DNA from 3 places in the Erwinia sp. L03-1 genome. Region 2 is predicted to be linked to each of the others. Evidence: predicted binding sites of a transcription regulator. Region 2 holds the regulator's gene; each other region holds the start of a gene.
What was found. Region 2 encodes CRP, which controls carbon source genes, mostly activating them, when cyclic AMP is high. Its sites were predicted from a motif close to ATGTGANNNNNNTCACAT; they were not measured.
Positions count from the first base shown of each region.

Region 1: a site for CRP is predicted at 799-816, ahead of udp (uridine phosphorylase). Genes of this name have one in related genera too.
Region 3: a site for CRP is predicted at 1,430-1,447, ahead of AC4PCC_RS00265 (PTS mannitol transporter subunit IICBA). Genes of this name have one in related genera too.

Region 1 is NZ_CM178762.1:4,559,869-4,566,556, reverse strand. It holds gene AC4PCC_RS20875 (dienelactone hydrolase family protein) at 1-650, opposite strand, end outside; gene udp (uridine phosphorylase) at 937-1,698, shown strand; gene rmuC (DNA recombination protein RmuC) at 1,770-3,305, shown strand; gene ubiE (bifunctional demethylmenaquinone methyltransferase/2-methoxy-6-polyprenyl-1,4-benzoquinol methylase UbiE) at 3,382-4,137, shown strand; gene ubiJ (ubiquinone biosynthesis protein UbiJ) at 4,150-4,755, shown strand; gene ubiB (ubiquinone biosynthesis regulatory protein kinase UbiB) at 4,752-6,389, shown strand; gene tatA (Sec-independent protein translocase subunit TatA) at 6,500-6,688, shown strand, end outside.
Region 2 is NZ_CM178762.1:352,086-358,773, forward strand. It holds gene AC4PCC_RS01530 (YccS/YhfK family putative transporter) at 1-1,471, opposite strand, end outside; gene crp (cAMP-activated global transcriptional regulator CRP) at 1,530-2,162, opposite strand; gene AC4PCC_RS01540 (OsmC family protein) at 2,471-2,875, shown strand; gene AC4PCC_RS01545 (phosphoribulokinase) at 2,956-3,825, opposite strand; gene AC4PCC_RS01550 (YheU family protein) at 3,909-4,127, opposite strand; gene AC4PCC_RS01555 (hydrolase) at 4,129-5,121, opposite strand; gene AC4PCC_RS01560 (LysE family translocator) at 5,206-5,808, shown strand; gene AC4PCC_RS01565 (acyltransferase family protein) at 6,254-6,688, shown strand, end outside.
Region 3 is NZ_CM178762.1:59,445-66,132, reverse strand. It holds gene AC4PCC_RS00275 (HTH-type transcriptional regulator) at 1-162, opposite strand, end outside; gene AC4PCC_RS00270 (DUF3053 domain-containing protein) at 554-1,270, shown strand; gene AC4PCC_RS00265 (PTS mannitol transporter subunit IICBA) at 1,712-3,652, shown strand; gene mtlD (mannitol-1-phosphate 5-dehydrogenase) at 3,754-4,902, shown strand; gene AC4PCC_RS00255 (MltR family transcriptional regulator) at 5,006-5,530, shown strand; gene AC4PCC_RS00250 (YibL family ribosome-associated protein) at 5,603-5,965, shown strand; gene AC4PCC_RS00245 (hypothetical protein) at 6,171-6,688, shown strand, end outside.

The DNA of each region.
Region 1 (6,688 bases), 650 kb from region 2:
TCAAGCGGGATCCCGTCATCCTTGCCGCCGTACAGTCCCAGTACCGGCGCGTTAAGGTCCACGGCCACATCAACCGGATGCTTCTGCTGCTTCAGGTTTTTTTCACTCACCAGTTTGCCGTACCAGGCAACGCCTGCTTTCAGCTGCGGGTTATGCGCGGCATAAAGCCAGGTAATACGCCCACCCCAGCAGAATCCGGTAATCGCCATATTGCGCATATCACCGCCGTTGCGTGATGCCCAGTTTGCCACATGGTCAAGATCGGCCAGCACCTGGGTATCAGGCACCTTGCTGACCAGCTCGGAAAACAGGGTCGGAATGTCGCTATATTCTGAGGGATCCCCCTGGCGGAAATAGAGTTCTGGCGCGATAGCCAGATAACCCTCAACCGCCAGGCGGCGACAGATATCCCGAATATGCTCATGGACGCCAAAAATTTCCTGAACCACCAAAACGACCGGGAGCGGACCTTTCGCGTGGCGGGGTCGGGCATGGAAGGCGGGCATATTTTCGCCCTGAGTAGGAACAGAGGTTTCGCCGGACAGGATATCGGCGCTGTCGGTCAGGATCGTGGTGGAAGCGGTGGGCGATACCGCGGGAGTGAACCCATTGTTGCTCAATTTTTGAGTCATATTATCTTCGGTTTTCATTGTCCTCTCCGTGCATGCGTTAGCGCAATCAGCTAACTATAGCCAGGATTGCGTCCAGACCAGGTGACCGGGCTTTACTTCTCTTTAACACTGGCAGCGCGGAGCCAACAGGGTCAATCGGTTCCCTGACGGGGTGGAGAGTCCTAAAATGCGACATATATCACTCTTATCGTTATTTTTCCTGTAACTTTCATTATGTGTAGTGAGATTAGTCACATAAATAGGTGCGACATTCTTTTATCGTACTGCATTGTTACCTATCCTTTTTCTCTAGCAGGAGTATCACATGGCGCAGTCAGATGTTTTCCACCTCGGTATTACCCGGGCTGACCTACAGGGCGCGACGTTAGCGATTGTGCCGGGCGATCCTGAGCGGGTGAAAAAAATAGCCGCCCTGATGGAGAATCCTGTGCACCTGGCTTCTCACCGTGAATTCACCACCTGGCGCGCAGAGCTTAACGGTAAAGCCGTGGTTGTTTGCTCGACGGGTATTGGCGGGCCTTCAACCTCTATTGCCGTGGAAGAGCTGGCGCAGCTTGGCGTGCGCACGTTTCTGCGCGTAGGTACCACCGGCGCAATTCAGCCGGATATCAACGTCGGCGACGTGCTGGTCACCACCGGTTCGGTTCGTCTGGACGGTGCCAGCCAGCACTTTGCGCCGCTTGAATTCCCGGCCGTGGCGGATTTCAGCTGCACCACTGCCCTGGTGGAGGCCGCTAAGGCCGCCGGTGCTAAAACGCATATCGGTATCACCGCCTCGTCTGACACCTTCTATCCCGGTCAGGAGCGCTATGACACCTTTTCAGGCCGCGTGGTGAGCCGCTTCCAACATTCGCTGAAAGAGTGGCAGCAAATGGGCGTGCTGAACTATGAGATGGAGTCCGCCACGCTGCTGACCATGTGCGCCAGCCAGGGCTTAAGGGCAGGTATGGTTGCCGGGGTGATCGTTAACCGCACGCAGCAGGAAATTCCTGATGCAGAAGCGATGAAGCGCACCGAGACCGACGCCGTACGTATCGTTGTTGAGGCAGCCCGCCGCCTGGTGTAACGTTTTGTCTGGACATTCATACAGTGCGCCTCTACCTTTTCCTCCAGACATGATCGGGACGGAGGACGCCTGTGGATGCAACAATGATATACAGCGTAGGGATCGGGCTGGCTGGCCTGCTGGCAGGCTGGCTGTTAGCCTGGTTTCGTAGCGAGCAGCGCTTTTCCCGCCAGGAAACCGAACGGCAATTACTGATGCAGGCGGCCGAACAGCTCCGACAGGAGCGCGATCGCCTGCATCAGCAGCTTGAAAATCAGCAGCAATCGCAAAAACAGTCTGAGGCAGAATTACGCCAGCTACACGGTGGGCTGTCGGCTGCGCAGGAAAAATTGCATCACCTTGAACACTGGCGTAACGAAAGTGAGCAGCTCAGCCGGGAGCTGCGTAATCAGCTGGAGGTTAACAGCGCTCAGGAAGTTGAACTGAGAGAGATGACTATCCGTCTTGAAGAGACGCGCATGGCCGCGGAAGAGAAGCAGCGCCTGCTGGTTAACAGCGAGCAGCGGCTTAACGCCCAGTTTGAGAACCTGGCAAACCGCATTTTCGAGCACAGTGGCCGCCGGGTGGACGAGCAGAACCGACAAAGTCTGAACGGTCTGATCACCCCGCTGCGTGAACAGCTGGAGGGGTTCCGTCGCCAGGTGCAGGAGGGGTTCGGCCAGGAAGCCCGCGAGCGCCACACGCTTTCCCACGAGATCCGCAACCTGCAACAGCTTAATGCGCAAATGGCGCAGGAAGCGATCAACCTTACCCGCGCGCTGAAAGGCGATAACAAAACGCAGGGTAACTGGGGCGAAGTGGTGCTCAGTCGGGTGCTGGAAGCCTCGGGACTGCGTGAGGGGCATGAGTACGAGACGCAGGTCAATATCCAGCTGGAGCAAAATGCCAGGATGCAGCCCGATGTCATCGTCCGACTGCCGCAGGGTAAAGACGTGGTGATTGATGCCAAAATGACCCTGGTGGCCTACGAGCGCTACTATAACAGCGAGGATGACGCCTCGCGCGAAGCCGCCATTACGGAACATATCACCTCAATCCGCGGGCATCTGCGCCTGCTCAGCCGAAAAGATTATCAACAATTACCCGGTTTACGCTCGCTCGATTATGTGTTGATGTTTATCCCCATCGAACCGGCTTTCCTGCTGGCCATTGACCGCCAGCCGGAGCTGATTAACGAGGCGCTCAACCAAAACATTATGCTGGTGAGCCCGACCACGCTGCTGGTGGCGCTGCGCACCATCAATAACCTGTGGCGCTATGAACATCAGAGCCGCCATGCGCAGCGCATTGCCGACCGCGCGGCGAAGCTTTACGACAAGATGCGGCTGTTCGTGGATGATATGACGTCGATGGGGCAGAGCCTGGATAAGGCGCATGACAGCTACCGCCAGGCGATGAAAAAGCTGTCCGAAGGGCGCGGGAATCTGATCGCCCAGACCGAAAGCTTTCGTCATCTGGGGGTGGAGGTGAAGCGGCCAATCAATCCCCGTCTGGTCGATCAGGCGATGCCGGAATCGCCTGAAGATCCCGGCGATGACGAAACGGATGAGCCGATCGAAACAGAAGCCGCGATGGGCTTTAATCCCGCAGCAGGCGTAAGTGAATAAGCGGCCAGGCAACGTGCCTGACCTGCGGGACTCTGATACACTTGATTGATAATTGATTGCAGAGCAGGCAAAACAAATGGCAGATGAATCAAAGGACACCACCCATTTCGGCTTCCGTACCATAGCGAAAAGCGACAAAGAGGAAATGGTCGCTGACGTTTTCCACTCCGTTGCGGCTAAATATGACCTGATGAACGATCTGATGTCGTTTGGCATCCACCGCATCTGGAAGCGATTCACCATCGACTGTAGCGGCGTGCGCCGGGGCCAGCGCGTGCTGGATCTGGCGGGTGGAACGGGCGATCTGACGGCGAAATTTTCGCGTCTGGTGGGTGACACCGGTGAGGTGGTGCTGGCGGATATCAACAGCTCAATGCTGAAGGTCGGCCGCGAAAAGCTGCGTAACAACGGCATTATCGGTAACGTCAGCTACGTCCAGGCCAATGCGGAAGCGCTGCCCTTCCCGGACAACTATTTCGACTGCATTACCATCGCCTTTGGCCTGCGCAACGTGACGGAAAAAGAGAAGGCGCTGGCGTCGATGTTCCGCGTACTGAAACCGGGTGGCCGCTTGCTGGTGCTGGAGTTCTCGAAACCGGTGCTGGAACCGCTTAATAAAGCGTATGACGCATACTCATTCCATATCCTGCCGCGCATTGGCGAGCTGGTGGCGAAAGACGCCGGAAGCTATCGCTATTTAGCCGAGTCCATCCGTATGCATCCGGACCAGGAAACGCTTAAGCAGATGATGGCGGACGTGGGTTTTGAAAATACCACCTACCACAATCTTACCGGTGGCATTGTTGCACTGCATCGTGGATTCAAGTTTTAAACAGGAAAGCGAATGACCTTAACGCCGCTGTTAACCGCAGGGCTGGAAACGGCGCTAAATAAGATACTGTATCGCGACCGTGGCCTGAAAGCGGCGCGCCAGCGCCTGTCCGGCAAAAGCCTGCGCATTGAGCTGGCTGAAATAACGCAGCCCTTCATTTTTATCTTCAGTGAGAAGCAGGTTGATGTGCTGTCTGAATGGGGTGATACGCCGGATTGCACGGTGAAAACGCGCCTTGCCACGTTGCCTAAGCTGCGTAATCGTCAGCTGCTCACCGGGCTGATCCGCAGCGGGGAGCTGGAAGTCGAGGGCGATTTGCAGGTGGTGCAACATTTCTCGGCGCTTATCGATCTGGCTGAGCTCGATCCGGCTGAATATCTGTCGCCGTGGATGGGCGATGTTGCTGCTCACGGTATCAGCCAGTTTGGCCGTCGCGGCCTGCAATTTATCCAGGGTGATATTCAGCGTAAGCAACGTTATCTGGGTCAGGCGCTGACCGAAGAGTGGCGTCTGGCGCCCGGCGCGCTGGAGCTTGCCTGGTTTGCCGAAGAAGTTGACGCCGCCGGGCGCGCTCTGGCGGCACTGGAAGCGCGTATCGACAAGCTGGAGGTCAAATGAGTTTCGGAGAACTCCGCCGTCTTTACTTTATCATCAGCGTATTCCTGAGCTACGGTCTGGACGAATTTATCCCTAAAACCCGCCTGGCGCTTCCGCTGATCCTCTGGCGCAGATGCCTGTTCTGGATCCCCAACCGCCATAAAAATAAGCCGGTTGGCGAACGCCTGCGGCTGGCGATGGAGCAGCTTGGCCCGGTGTGGATCAAGCTTGGCCAGATGATGTCCACGCGTCGCGATCTGTTCCCGCCGCTAATTGCCGACCAGTTGGCAATGCTCCAGGACCGCGTGGCGCCGTTTGATGGGGTACTGGCTAAGCAGCAGATTGAAGTCTCGCTGGGCTGCCCGGTTGAAACCCATTTCGACGATTTTGACATTACGCCGCTGGCCTCTGCCTCCATCGCTCAGGTTCATACCGCCACGCTGCGGGAGAGTGGTCAAAAAGTGGTGATCAAAGTGATTCGCCCGGACATCCTGCCGGTGATTAAAGCGGATATGAAGCTGATCAACCGCATGGCGCGCTGGGTCCCACGACTGCTGCCGGACGGGCGACGCCTGCGACCGCAGGAAGTGGTGGCGGATTATGAAAAAACGCTGATTGACGAGCTTAATCTGCTGCGTGAGGCGGCCAATGCGATTCAGCTGCGACGCAATTTCGACAGCAGCAAAATGCTCTATGTGCCGGAAGTCTACTCGGATTACTGTAGCGAAAACATGATGGTTATGGAGCGCATCTACGGTATTCCCATTTCGGATGTCGTGGCGCTTGAGCAGCACGGCGTCAATATGAAGCTGCTGGCAGAGCGTGGCGTGCAGGTGTTCTTTACCCAGGTGTTCCGCGACAGCTTTTTCCATGCGGATATGCATCCGGGCAATATCTTTGTCAGCTATGACCATCCTGAAGACCCGCAGTATATTGGTATCGACTGTGGAATTGTGGGGTCGCTGAACAAGGAGGATAAGCGCTATCTGGCGGAAAACTTTATCGCCTTCTTCAACCGCGATTATCGTAAGGTCGCCGAGCTTCACGTTGACTCTGGCTGGGTTCCACCCGATACCAACGTCGAAGATTTTGAGTTTGCAATTCGCACCGTCTGCGAGCCGATTTTTGAAAAGCCCCTGGCGGAAATCTCCTTCGGCCATGTGTTACTGAATCTGTTCAACACCGCGCGCCGCTTCAATATGGAAGTTCAGCCGCAGCTGGTGCTGCTGCAAAAAACGCTGCTCTACGTTGAAGGGGTAGGGCGACAGCTCTATCCCCAGCTCGACCTGTGGAAAACGGCAAAGCCCTTCCTTGAGGAGTGGATTAAAGATCAGATCGGCATTCCGGCCATCGTCCGGGCGTTGAAAGAGAAAGCGCCTTTCTGGGCGGAAAAGCTGCCTGAGCTGCCGGAGCTGTTCTACGACAGCCTGCGCCAGCATAAACATTTGCAGCACAGCGTCGATAAGCTCACTAACGATCTGAAAAACGAGCGGGTGAGGCACAACCAGTCCCGCTATCTCTTCGGCATTGGCGCGACGCTGCTGCTGGCCGGGACGGCGGTTTTACTGACCCGGCCTGACTGGGATCTGTTCTCCGCAGCAATGATCGCCGGTGGTCTGGTGAGCTGGCTGATAGGCTGGCGCAGAACGGACTGATTGTCACGAAAGGTAAAGAGGCCCCGGCCGTGGGGGTTAGCGCATCGTCACCGCGGCCGTAGCTGTTATATACTGCAAAACGGGCATTACAACTCATCTGAGGCAAAATTATGGGCGGTATCAGTATCTGGCAATTATTAATCATTGCCGTCATCGTAGTTCTTCTGTTTGGTACCAATAAACTGCGTAATCTGGGTTCCGATCTCGGTTCTTCCATCAAAGGCTTTAAGAAAGCCATGGGCGATGAAGACGAGAAAGAGAAAGAAAAAACTCATGCTAATGATGCTGATTTTAATGCC
Region 2 (6,688 bases):
GCGTATCCATCAGCCGTGGCAGCAGGAAGTCAGCGCCGTTCAGCGAGAGCAGCTGGAGCGAGTACACGGCGGTGACGGTAAAACCAATCATCGCCCAGCCGTAGAACTTGCGGATAACCAGGTAGCTGACCAGCGTGATAACCAGCATTATCGACAGCACCATCGCCTCAGGCGCGTGGAGGCGCAGGGCGACGGCGGCGATAATCAACCCGGCCAGCGTACCGAGTGCACGGTGCTGGATGCGTACGCGGGTGGCGCTGTAGCCATTCTGGCTGACAAACATCACCGTCATCAGGATCCAGTAGGGCTTGGGCAGGTCGAAGAACATCGCCAGGGTACTGGCGAAAGTGAGCATCACGGCAAAGCGGGCGGCGGTGCGCAGGGCGGCAGACTTCAGCGACAGATAGCTTTTGCAGGCGGCCAGCAGCGGCAGGCGGCGCTGGCGATCGGCCATCAGGTCGCGCTGATATAAAGGGCGCTGCGTGCGCAGGACGCGCGCAATGCGGCTGAAGTGGTAGTAGCAGAACTGTCCCACCGGATTATCCCGGCTTCGACGGGCGATTTTTTCAAGTGCGCCGAGCGGCTTGTCCATCACAAAGCGCTCCGGCAGCCGGTGGTAAAGAATATCATCGGCCAGCTCCCGCAGTCGTGCGGCGATGGTTTGCGCGTTCCAGCGAATGACCGCTTCAGCATGGCTTTTTTCGACCAGCTTCTGCACCTCTTCAGGCTGATGCAGGCTGACGGAGATATGCTCCTGCAAATCCAGCGCGACCTGAAACGCGCGGATGAGACGTTTATGATGGCTGTCGCGGTTGGCGGCCAGCATATGCATCTGCTGATAGCAGATGCCGATCAGATCGACGGCTTTTTGCTGGCGGGCCAGCAGCGGCGGCAGGGCTTTATCAGGATCGGTCAGACGGGTGAGCAGGGTATATTTGGCTTCACAATAGTCGGCCAGCTCGCGGTACAGCAGGCTGAGGGTTTCGCGCATCGGCTGCTCTTTCCACAGCCAGAACCAGAACCAGTTGAACACCCCGTACCAGATCGTCCCCAGCACGTAGAGCAGGGGCGGCTCCCATATCGGCATGCGGCCGGCCAGACTCAGGGTGAAGATGGCGGCGATAAGCGATCCGGGCAGCAGCCTGGCATGCAGTGGGCTGATTTCACCCGTGACGCCCAGCAGCATTGCCATAGCAAACAGAATCGCAGGCAGGGGAACGCTGTGCTCACCCAGGTACTGGATCAGAAAGCTACTAAAGGCAAACAGGCTTCCGCCCACGATAAGGCGTTTGAAAAAGCGCTTATGCGGCGTATCCAGACCGGCGTTATTGCAGCACGCGGGCACCAGGGAGAACAGCAGTCCCTTTTGCAGATCGCCCAACAGCCATCCAATCGCTACCGGTAAACAGAGCACCAGCGTCTGACGCAGGGCATAGTTAACCTCAGGATGATAAATCAGTCTGCGCCACATCGCTCCATACCAATAAAAAAGGCGCAACGGGAGGTTGCGCCGGGGGGATCAGAGCCGGTTAGCGCGTGCCATAAACTACGATAGTTTTACCGTGTGCGGAGATCAGATTCTGATCTTCCAGCATTTTGAGTATGCGGCCCACGGTTTCGCGCGAGCAGCCCACAATCTGACCAATTTCCTGGCGGGTGATTTTGATCTGCATCCCATCCGGGTGAGTCATTGCATCCGGCTGCTTAGCCAGATTTAGTAGCGTCTGCGCGATGCGACCCGTCACATCGAGGAAAGCTAAATTCCCCACTTTCTCAGACGTCACCTGCAGGCGACGAGCCATCTGCGAAGAGAGTCGCATCAGAATATCAGGGTTAACCTGAATAAGCTGACGGAATTTCTTATAGGATATTTCAGCCACTTCACAGGCGGTTTTCGCCCTGACCCATGCGCTACGCTCCTGACCCTCTTCAAACAGGCCAAGTTCACCGATAAAGTCGCCCTGGTTGAGGTAAGAGAGGATCATCTCTTTGCCTTCCTCATCCTTAATGAGCACCGCGACTGAACCTTTCACGATGTAGTAAAGCGTTTCCGCTTTCTCACCCTGGTGAATTAGCGTGCTTTTGGATGGATACTTATGAATATGGCAATGTGACAGGAACCATTCAAGAGTCGGGTCTGTTTGCGGTTTGCCGAGAACCATTCGCGATTATCCTCTGTTGTCATCATGCCTAAACACAGGGGCAGAGTTCCCTGTCAGGCGTTGAAATAGTGACGCGTTTCCCATCAGGGAAATTATCCCGAACCCTGTCGCAGGCCTGGGTCGTTATGTTGTGCCGTTTCGTCATGCTTGTAGAGTACGAACGAAATTATTACAGCTTTGTTTGTAGCACAGCTTGGAACGAGTGTCTTGTGTTGTCTCGCTTCAGCATAGTGTGAAAATTGTCGCATTGCCGTTTTTGTTGCCGAAGCGTAATCTGGCGTTAACTGAATGACTTAGAGGGATTTGTTATGCAAGCACGTGTTAAATGGGTAGAAGGGCTCACGTTTTTGGGAGAATCCTCATCCGGGCACCAGATTTTAATGGACGGCAATGCGGGCGATAAGGCACCCAGCCCAATGGAAATGGTTCTGATGGCGGCCGGCGGGTGTAGTGCCATCGACGTGGTGTCAATCCTGCAAAAGGGGCGCCATGACGTGGCTGACTGCGAGGTCAAACTGACTTCCGAACGCCGGGAAGAAGCACCCCGTCTGTTCACCCATATCAACCTGCACTTTATTGTTAGCGGTAAGGGCCTGGAGGAGAAAGCCGTTTCCCGCGCCGTCGACCTGTCGGCAGAAAAGTATTGCTCCGTTGCCCTGATGCTGGGCAAAGGCGTTGAAATCACCCACAGCTTTGAAGCGATCGAAATTTAACATTCCATTAGCCCCAGCCTGTGGGGCTAATGCGCAGTGGCCCGGACTATTTTTTTCTCTGGGGCTTAACGCACGGTGTCTCAGACTATCTTTTTCCCCTCAATCAGACGCCTGACCAGCGGCCCCATTATCAGCTCCATCGCCAGCCCCATTTTGCCGCCCGGCACCACCAGCGTATTGATCTGAGAGATAAACGCGCCCTGCAGCATCGACAGGAGATAGGGGAAATCAATATCCTCCAGCGCCTGAAAGTGGATAACCACAAAGCTTTCATCAAGCGATGGGATACCGCGTGCCGCAAACGGATTGGAGGTATCCACCGTAGGTACGCGCTGAAAGTTGATGTGGGTGCGCGAAAACTGCGGGGTAATATAGTTGATGTAGTCCTCCATCGAGCGTACCACGGAGTCCATCACCGCCTCGCGGGAGTGCCCCCGCTCGCTGGTGTCGCGGACCAGCTTTTGGATCCACTCAAGGTTGACGATCGGTACCACGCCGACCAGCAGATCGACATTCTCCGCAACGTTATGCTGCGGCGTCATTACGCCACCGTGTAAACCTTCATAGAACAGCACGTCAGTCGGCTCGGGCAGCGGCTGCCAGGGCGTAAAGGTGCCCGGCACCTGGTTCCAGGGTACCGCTTCATCGTAGGTATGCAGGTATTTACGCGACTGGCCGCTACCGCTGCGGCCATATTCGGCAAACGTATGCTCCAGCAGGGCAAAATCGTTAGCCTCGGGGCCGAAATAGCTGATATGGCGGCCCATATCACGCGCTTTACGAATAGCCATATCCATTTCAGGACGCGTAAAGCGGTGGAAGCTGTCACCTTCAACTTCAGCGGCATGGAGGTTTAGCTGCTGAAAAATTTTGCGGAAGGCCAGGCTGGTAGTCGTGGTTCCCGCACCGCTGGAACCCGTTACGGCAATCACAGGATGTTTGGCTGACATGGCTAACGACTCTCTGAGAAAAACGCATCAAGGCGGCATTGGTAACACGATTTGCGTCCGGGTGTCACGCCCGGTCACGATCGCTAACCGGTAATCCTGCCGCGCGGCATAATATTCACCGTCTCGTGGAGTTCGGACCAGACCAGTACGGCTTCACCACTGATAAGCTGACGGCGTACGTCCTCCACTTTCTGCGTCAGCGAGCGCTCCTGCTCGCCGTAGTCGGTGCCTTCTCTCAGCACGAAAGATTCGATCAGGTTATCCAGCGTCTCTGCGTCCAGCTCTTTCCAGGGAATAATCACGTTAGTTGTCCAGCCAGGTTGAAAGCCATTCGGGGATACGCTGCTCCAGCCACATTTCCGGGTTGCGCAGGGTCCCCCCAACAAATCCTACATGACCGCCGTGCCGGGTGAGCTGATACTCCACCGACGGGGGCAGCAGGTCAGGCGCGGGGATCACCTCATCAGTCATAAAAGGGTCGTCCCGGGCATGAATAATCAGTAGCGGCTTGCGTACGCCGGGCAGCAGCGGCATGGCGCTACAGCGTTGATAATAGTCCGTCGCGTCAAGAAAGCCATGGGCAGGCGCGGTGATGGCGTTATCGAAGTCACGCAGCGTTTTTAATGCTTCCAGCCCGGGCAGGTCAACCGGCAGCGTACCCGGCCATGCACGTAGCTTTCGCCCGGCATTTTGCTTTAGCAGGTTAAGCAGGTAGTGCTGGTAAACGCGCGACAGCCCCTGCTCCAGCTTCCTGCTGCACGGCTCAAGCATCAGCGGCGCGGAGACCACTACTGCGGCATCGATCAGGCAATCTTCTCCCTGCTCTCCCAGCAGGCAGGCGAGCATATTTCCCCCCAGCGAAACGCCAACGGCCGCAGTTGGGACGCGACCCCATTCGTCGCGCAGCCACTGCATAAAATAGCGCGCATCGCCGGTTTCGCCCGAGTGGTAAATCCTCGCCAGGCGATTTGGTTCGCCGCTGCAGCCGCGAAAATGCATAACGACGCCCAGCCATCCGCGATCGCGGAATACCTGAAGCAGCCCGTGCGCATAGGGACTGGTAAAGCTGCCCTCCAGCCCGTGAAACAGGACCACCCTGGGCTTATGCCGCGCCAGCGCCGGATTTTCACTCCAGGCCAGATCGACGAAATCGCTGTCCGGCAGAGTCAGCCGCTGCCAGTGGGGCTGTAGCGTGATACGTCGGCGAATCAGCCGGGGCAGAAGCGTTTGCAAATGCGCATTACTCAAGCCCGGCAGGGCATTAAAAGGGCTCGACGGGGGGCGATTAAAATTCATATTCAAAATGCTTGTAGGATCTCTGTCACATTGTTAGCTTCAAAGCGTCTGCTTTTTTCAGGGGGTGAGGAGCACCCATATCATATGGAACTGAATTTATTTTTATCCATGCTCGGCTTTCTGTGGGTTGCTGCGATTACGCCAGGCCCTAATAATATGTTACTCACCGCCTCCGGCGCCAATTTTGGTTTTTTGCGCTCGCTGTGGCTGTTAATCGGCATCATGATCGGTATGCAGGTCATGTTGCTTCTGGTGGCTTTCGGCGTCGGCGGATTGCTTCTGCTTTATCCCTCCCTCCACCTTATCCTGAAAATTGCCGGTAGCGCTTATCTTCTCTGGCTGGCATGGAAAATAGCGACCGCGAAATATGAAAAACTGGACCCCGGCGACGGCCCGGCTTCACCGATGCCCTTCTGGCAGGGTGGGCTATTGCAGCTGGTTAATCCAAAGGCCTGGCTGATGGCGCTGGGTGCGGTGGCAAGCTTCAGCCTGGCCGGTGAGGCCTATCGCGGTTCAGTCATCGCCATCAGCGCGGCAATGGCCCTGGTGAATGTCGTTTCCGGCGTTATCTGGCTGGGTTTCGGGACGCTGATTGGGCGTATCCTGCGCAGCCGCCGGGCCTGGACGATTTTCAACGTCTTTATGGGCTTACTGACCGCCGCCTGCGTGCTGTTGATTTGGCACTAAATCACTGTGCGGAATAGCGCTGCACGCTGTTGCCGCTATTGCGTTTATTGATCAGACGGAAGATGGGCAGGTGGGTGTTCAGGCGGGGGATGTGACCTTACCCCGCCGCTGCCCTGAATAATGCGCTAAAGAATCGGGTGAAATGTGATCCAGACGATACTAATGGATATTAGCCAGAGTCTGATTGAGGCCTGAAATTATTGAGGCGCTCACAAATCCTGTTAATAAAGACACTGTAAATTCATTAGAATTTCATTGGAAATTCATTAAAACTTCATTGAAGATATTACAAAAAAATAGATTTTAATCTCAGGTCCGGTCTGGCTTAGCCAGAACAAAGCCATTGATGCATATAGCCGATCGATAATCAGAATAAGGCCAGTTGAATTAAAAATAACGCAGTGCTAGCTTCACTTAACTTTTCCGCTATCCCCCTGGGGGTATTATGCACTCGCGTATTAAACATCTCGATGGGATGCGTGGTTTAGCTATTCTTCTGGTCATCGGTTACCATGCCTATGTGCGATGGGAGGCATTATTACCCTATTCCCATATTACAAAGCATATTCCTGTTTTCTCTTTCGGCTGGCTTGGCGTTGAACTGTTTTTTATGATTTCGGGATTTGTCATATTTATGACACTGGACAAATCCGACAGTTACCTCAGCTTTCTTGGAAAACGCTGGCTGCGTTTATTTCCGGCGATGCTCATTGCCAGCCTGGTGCTTTACCTGGCGGGGGGCCTGTTCCCGGAATGGACAGACATCGCGCCCCATGCAAAAAATCTGCTGCCCGGGCTAATTTTCATCAATCCTGAAACGCTTTCACAAATTACCGGAATAGAATTTAAGTCGTTAGCGGGTTCTTTCTGGTCGCTGTAC
Region 3 (6,688 bases), 290 kb from region 2:
GGCAAACTCATCAATTTCCAGACCGGTAATTTCCCTGATACGTTTTGGTTCGGGCATCAATACTTCACCCTTTAATGGGGGAGCGGACTGGATCACTTCACGGGTCAATACAATATGCTCAAGGCTGGATAACAGCTCGGACATAGGATCTTTAATTTCCATAGAGCACTCCTCATTAAAATCACAATAGTGAACGGCCAGAGGGTTAGAACCTGAGTCTCAGGTTCATAATGCTGGCGGCCAGTTGCCACGGAGATGCTCTCGTCGTATACATAAAGAGTACAGCGCGGGGGTACGCCAGGATCATAAGTATTAGATCAGATTTGGCGATTTGCGTCGTAATTTGAGACTATTTTTCAACCTTGCTTTTAGCAAATGTTTCCATACCCGACCAACAGGCTTATACCGCGGCCCGCTGGCGGTTGAAGCGTAACGCTTAAGAGTAAGTTTAAGCCCTATCCCCGGCCTCCGAGTTGGACTATTCTTTAGGCGCGGCGTCTGCCGCCCTCATGCTTGCTTAAAACAGCCTTATTATTTACAGGAGTTACTTCCCATGACGACAGGAATCTCGCGTGCGTGGACGCGTCTGCTGGTGCCTTTCGCGGCACTGTTTCTGGTCTTGCAACTGACCGGCTGCGGCGATAAAGAAGCCGATCAGCGCAAAGCATTTATTGATTTCCTGCAAAACACCGTCCAGCGCAGCGGCGAACATTTACCGGCGCTGAGCGCGGATCAAAAGCAGAAGTTTGGTCCTTATATTAATGATTACGCTATTATTTACGGCTTTTCCCAGCAGGTTAATCATGCGGTCGATTCCGGTATCAAGCCCGTCGTGGATGAGCTGTCGGCCATTCGTATGCCACAGGATTACCTGACCCGACGTGATTCTCTGCGCCAGGCAAGCGGCTCGCTTGGCGTGCTGACGCAGCAGATTCAGGCGGCCAGAACGCAGGCGGATAGCGGTAAAGCTGGCCTGAAACAGCCGTCCGATCTGAAAACGGTTTACGATAACGTTTATAACAAAGTGGTGACGCAGCCCGTCAGCGTACTGATGCCGCTGCTGCCCGCCCTGCAAACGCTTAGCCAGAATGCGGTGCAGACCGGTGATTTCCTGCAACAGCAGGGTACTCAGGTGACCTTTAATGGCCCGGCCATTCAGTTTCCTACCCAGCAGCAGGCTACGCAGTACAACCAGATGATGACTAACCTGTCGGCCAATTCACAGGCGCTGGCCCAGGCGCAGAGCGCGTTACAGAATACTTTCCAGTAACGCCCTGATACGGCAAGGATGCCGTTTTATCCCCCTGCTCCGTTGGTAACTTATTTACACCCCCCTGCGCCACCCTTTAATTACCCCCCTTTCCGCCTGCCAGGCAGAAAATAAAATTTGAATGAGATCACAATTTCAAAACAAACAGCCAAATATATAATGTGATACTCATCACATTTATTCCCGATTAAGGGGAAAGATCCCGCCTGCGTATTTTATTTACAGCGTTTTATTGTGATCAGTATCACTAAAACCCCCCCATACCCCACCTGAATCTAGTGACGTTGATCACACTTCCTTTGCTCACTACGCAGGCAGAAAGTCACGTGATAGAGTCCGGCTGCATACAGTGATACCGACGGTGCTACCGCGACTTCCTCAACTAAAAAATCTCTCGCGCGCGCTTTTTTGTCAGCGCGGAACAATAAGGGGTGTGTTTTTATGTCCTCATCAGATATCAAGATCAGAGTACAAAACTTTGGTCGCTTTCTGAGCAACATGGTAATGCCGAATATTGGCGCGTTTATCGCCTGGGGTATTATCACCGCGCTGTTTATTCCGACCGGCTGGCTGCCGAATGAAACCATGGCCAAACTGGTCGCACCGATGATCACCTATCTGCTGCCGTTGCTGATTGGTTACACCGGGGGTCGACTGGTGGGCGGCGATCGCGGCGGCGTGGTCGGTGCAATCACCACCATGGGCGTGATTGTTGGTGCGGATATGCCGATGTTTCTCGGATCGATGATTGCCGGACCGCTGGGCGGCTGGGCCATCAAAAGATTTGACCGTCTGGTCGACGGCAAAATCAAAAGCGGCTTCGAGATGCTGGTTAACAACTTCTCTGCCGGGATTATCGGCATGCTGTTGGCCATCCTCGCGTTTCTGGCGATCGGTCCGCTGGTAGAAGGGCTATCGCATATCCTTGCCGCGGGCGTAAACCTGATGGTGCAGAACAACCTGCTGCCGCTGACTTCAATATTTGTTGAACCGGCGAAAATCCTGTTCCTGAATAATGCCATCAACCACGGTATCTTCTCCCCGTTAGGGATTCAGCAGGCGAGTGAAGCCGGTAAGTCAATCTTCTTCCTGATCGAAGCTAACCCCGGTCCGGGCCTGGGCGTGCTGATGGCCTATATGTTCTTTGGCCGGGGCAATGCCAAACAGTCTGCCGGCGGTGCGGCAATCATCCATTTCCTGGGCGGTATCCACGAAATCTACTTCCCCTATGTGCTGATGAACCCGCGGCTGATTCTGGCCGTTATCCTCGGCGGTATGACCGGCGTCTTTACCCTGACGCTGCTCAACGGCGGTCTGGTTTCTCCTGCCTCGCCTGGCTCAATCCTCGCCGTACTGGCGATGACGCCAAAAGGTGCTTACTTCGCTAATATCGCGGCGATTGTGGCCGCATTTGCCGTCTCTTTCGTGGTTTCCGCTATCTTACTGAAGACCAGCAAGGTGAAGGAAGAAGAGGATATCGACGCGGCCGCGCGTCGCGTTAGCGATATGAAAGCGCAGTCTAAAGGCCAGGTCGGGACAGCGTCTGCCGCTGCCGCTGGCGCTAACGGCCTGAACAGCGATTTGAGCCTGGTGCGCAAAATCATCGTTGCCTGCGATGCCGGAATGGGTTCCAGCGCAATGGGCGCGGGCGTTCTGCGTAAAAAGGTTAACGATGCCGGTCTGACGAATATTTCCGTGACCAATACCGCCATCAATAATCTGCCGGGCGATGTGGATCTGGTCATTACCCACCGCGACCTCACCGAGCGCGCCCTGCGTCAGGCTCCTCATGCCCAGCACATTTCGCTGACTAACTTTCTCGACAGCGGACTCTATACCGACCTGACATCGCGTCTGGTGGAGGCGAATCGCAGCGCGGGCCATCGTGATAAAGTGAGTGCCGCCCTGAGTGATAGCTATGACGACAGCCAGGAGCATCTGTTCCGGCTGAGCGCCAGCAACGTTTTCCTCGGCAACCACGCCAGCAACAAAGAGCAGGCCATCCGCTTTGCCGGTGAACAGCTGGTGAAAGGGGGCTACGTTGAGCCAGAATATGTTGAAGCCATGCTCGACCGTGAAAAGCTCACGCCGACTTACCTGGGCGAATCCATCGCCGTGCCGCACGGCACCATTGAAGCCAAAGACCGCGTACTGAAAACCGGCGTGGTGTTCTGCCAGTATCCTGACGGGGTGCAGTTTGGCGAGGAGGAAGAGGATATTGCCCGGCTGGTTATTGGTATCGCCGCCCGCAATAATGAACACATTCAGGTGATCACCAGCCTGACGAATGCGCTGGATGATGAGAGCGTGATCGCTAAGCTAACCACCACCTCCAGCGTGCAGGAAGTGCTGGATCTGCTGTCAGGTAAAAAAACAGCGTAGCGCATCAGGCTGACAGAATTGACCTCCCTGGGCCGGGCATGCCCGGCCCATTTTCCGGGTCGGGTTTGTCCGGCCCTCGATCGTTAATACGGGAAAAAGTTATGAAAGCATTACATTTTGGTGCCGGTAACATCGGCCGTGGGTTTATTGGTAAGTTACTGGCAGACGCCGGTATTCAACTGACCTTCGCTGACGTCAACCAGGTGGTACTGGATGCGCTCAATGCGCGCCACGAATACCCGGTTCGCGTCGTCGGCGAAGAAGCCCAGCTGGAGATCGTGAAGGGTGTGAATGCGGTCAGCAGCGCCAGCGATGACATTATCCCTCTGATTGTGGAGGTGGATATCGTGACCACCGCCGTGGGGCCGCAGATCCTCGAACGTATCGCAGGCGGTATTGCCAAAGGGCTGATCGCGCGCAGCGACAGCGGCAATAGCCGTCCGTTAAATATCATTGCCTGTGAAAATATGGTGCGCGGCACCACCCAGCTTAAGGGACACGTGCTCAAGGCACTGCCGGAGCAGTATCACGCCTGGGTCGATGCCACCGTTGGCTTTGTCGATTCTGCCGTGGACCGCATTGTGCCACCTTCCGAGGCGGGTACGGCTGACCCCCTTGAAGTCACCGTTGAGACATTCAGCGAGTGGATTGTTGATGAGACACAGTTTAAAGGCCCCCTCCCTGCGATCCCCGGCATGGAGCTGACCGATAACCTGATGGCGTTTGTCGAGCGCAAGCTGTTTACGCTCAATACCGGACACGCTATTACCGCCTATCTCGGCCAGCTGGCCGGACACCAGACCATCCGTGATGCCATTCTGGATGAGCACGTACGTAAGGTGGTTAAAGGGGCGATGGAGGAGAGCGGCGCGGTGCTGGTGCGGCGCTATGGCTTTGATGCTGATAAACATGCGGCCTACATTCAAAAAATTCTTGGCCGTTTTGAAAACCCCTGGCTTAAGGATGATGTCGAACGCGTGGGACGTCAGCCGCTGCGCAAGCTGAGTGCAGGCGACCGCCTGATCAAACCCACGCTGGGTACGCTGGAATATGGCCTGCCGCACGACAACCTGGTGAAGGGCATTGCCGCTGCAATGCATTATCGCAGCGACCAGGACACTCAGGCGCAGGAGCTGACAACGATGCTGTCAGCGCTGGGGGGGCAGGCTACTCTGGTGGAGATTTCCGGGCTTGATGCCGACAGCGAAGTGGTCACCGCCGTAGTTAAAGCCTGGAACGCTATGGCATAATGCCCGCACTTCCGATTTCAACGGATGAACGGACAGGGTACGGCAAACGCCGTACCCGTTAAGGCGGCACCCCGCAGGGTCAGAGATTGATATGCAGGCTCTTATGGAAAAACCACAGGCTTTTGAGAATCGGGTGCTGGAACGCCTGAATGCAGGACGTTCGGTAAGAAGTTTTCTGATTGCAGCCGTTGAGCTGCTGGCCGAAGCCGTTAACCTGCTGGTGATTCAGGTTTTCCGCAAGGATGATTATGCGGTGAAATATGCGGTCGAGCCTCTGCTGCTGGGCAACGGGCCGCTGGGTGAACTGTCGGTGCGGCTGAAGCTGATTTATGGCCTTGGCGTAATCAACCGCAGCGAGTACGAAGATGCAGAACTGCTGATGGCGCTGCGCGAGGCGCTTAACGACGATGGCACCGATTACCGCTTTACCGATGATGAGCTGCTGGGGCCCTTTGGCGAGCTGCACTGCGTGACCGCTTTCCCCCCCCGCCCCGATCTTTCCATCGCCGATCCGGAGATGGCCGCCATGCTCCGGCAGCGCTACCAGCAGGTCGTCCGTTCCACCCTGGTCCTGTCGCTGACCGAACTGATTTCCCGCATCAGCCTCAAGCAGGCTTTCAAAAAGTAGCCGGCTGCTTTTCCCACTTCCTGCCGCTTTCGTGTATCCTTGCAGCAATGAATCACACTACGGTTAATGATAATGAAAGAACAAGTTCAGGAAGAGATAAAGGTCCTCAGCGATAAGCTGGACGCCCTTACGCATAAAGAACCACTGCTGCTGGAATCCGGTGACGCAGAGAAGCTTGGCGAGTTACAGGAAGCCAAAGACAAGCTGATTGCTGAGATTGAGCGCCTGCGTGAAGTGCGCGACGAGAACCTGAGCAAAGAAGCGCAGAAGCTGAAACAGCTGCCGTTTAGCCGGGCGATCACTAAAAAAGAGCAGGCCAATATGGGCGCGCTGAAGAAAAACGTGCGCGGTATTGTCGTGGTACACCCCATGACCGCGCTGGGCCGCGAAATGGGGCTGAAAGAAATGACCGGCTTCGCTAAGACAGCTTTTTAATCCTTACCTCCCTGCGGCGGGGATAAGGCTCTTTTATCCCCGTACGCCAACACAGTGTCACCCTGCGTAATCACCATCGCTGGTTTTTATCACCAGGGTCGTCAGGCGTTTTTTTAATGGTGTATACATAAATGAGTCTTTTATTATATTATTCTTCATAAAAAATAAATAGAGTTGAGGAGTTTATTTAAAGGATGAAAATAAAATGCCTATTACAAATATTATAAAAGCTTACATATTCAGAAAAACAGATGCAGCTTATAAACTCGCACAAAAAGACGACAAACACATCGCCCTCGCTAAGAGGTTGCTCGAAAAAAAAATAAAGAAAATTGTTAACAGACCCAGAATGTTTGATGTGAAAACCAGAATGTTTGATGTGAAAACCAGAATGTTTGATGTGAAAAAATATGTTGAAAATTCTGAAAAACTAGCGAAGTTATCTGAAATAACCAGATTATCGAATGTATCTAAACAACCTGTTGATTCAAATAAGGATAACTTAAATATAAATCCGTTCGTCGCCTCTAATACCACTAAGGAAAAAACCGATGAACAGATGAAGATTAATGAAGTTATGAATAGCGATGAATTTATATTCACATTGCTCGAAATGACCACTGACCATTGTAATAAGATACTGAATGAACTATGTAATAAGCAAAGCACAGATGAAGAAACCGAAAAAGCTAATTCGAATATGCGTAGTATTGTTACCAACCT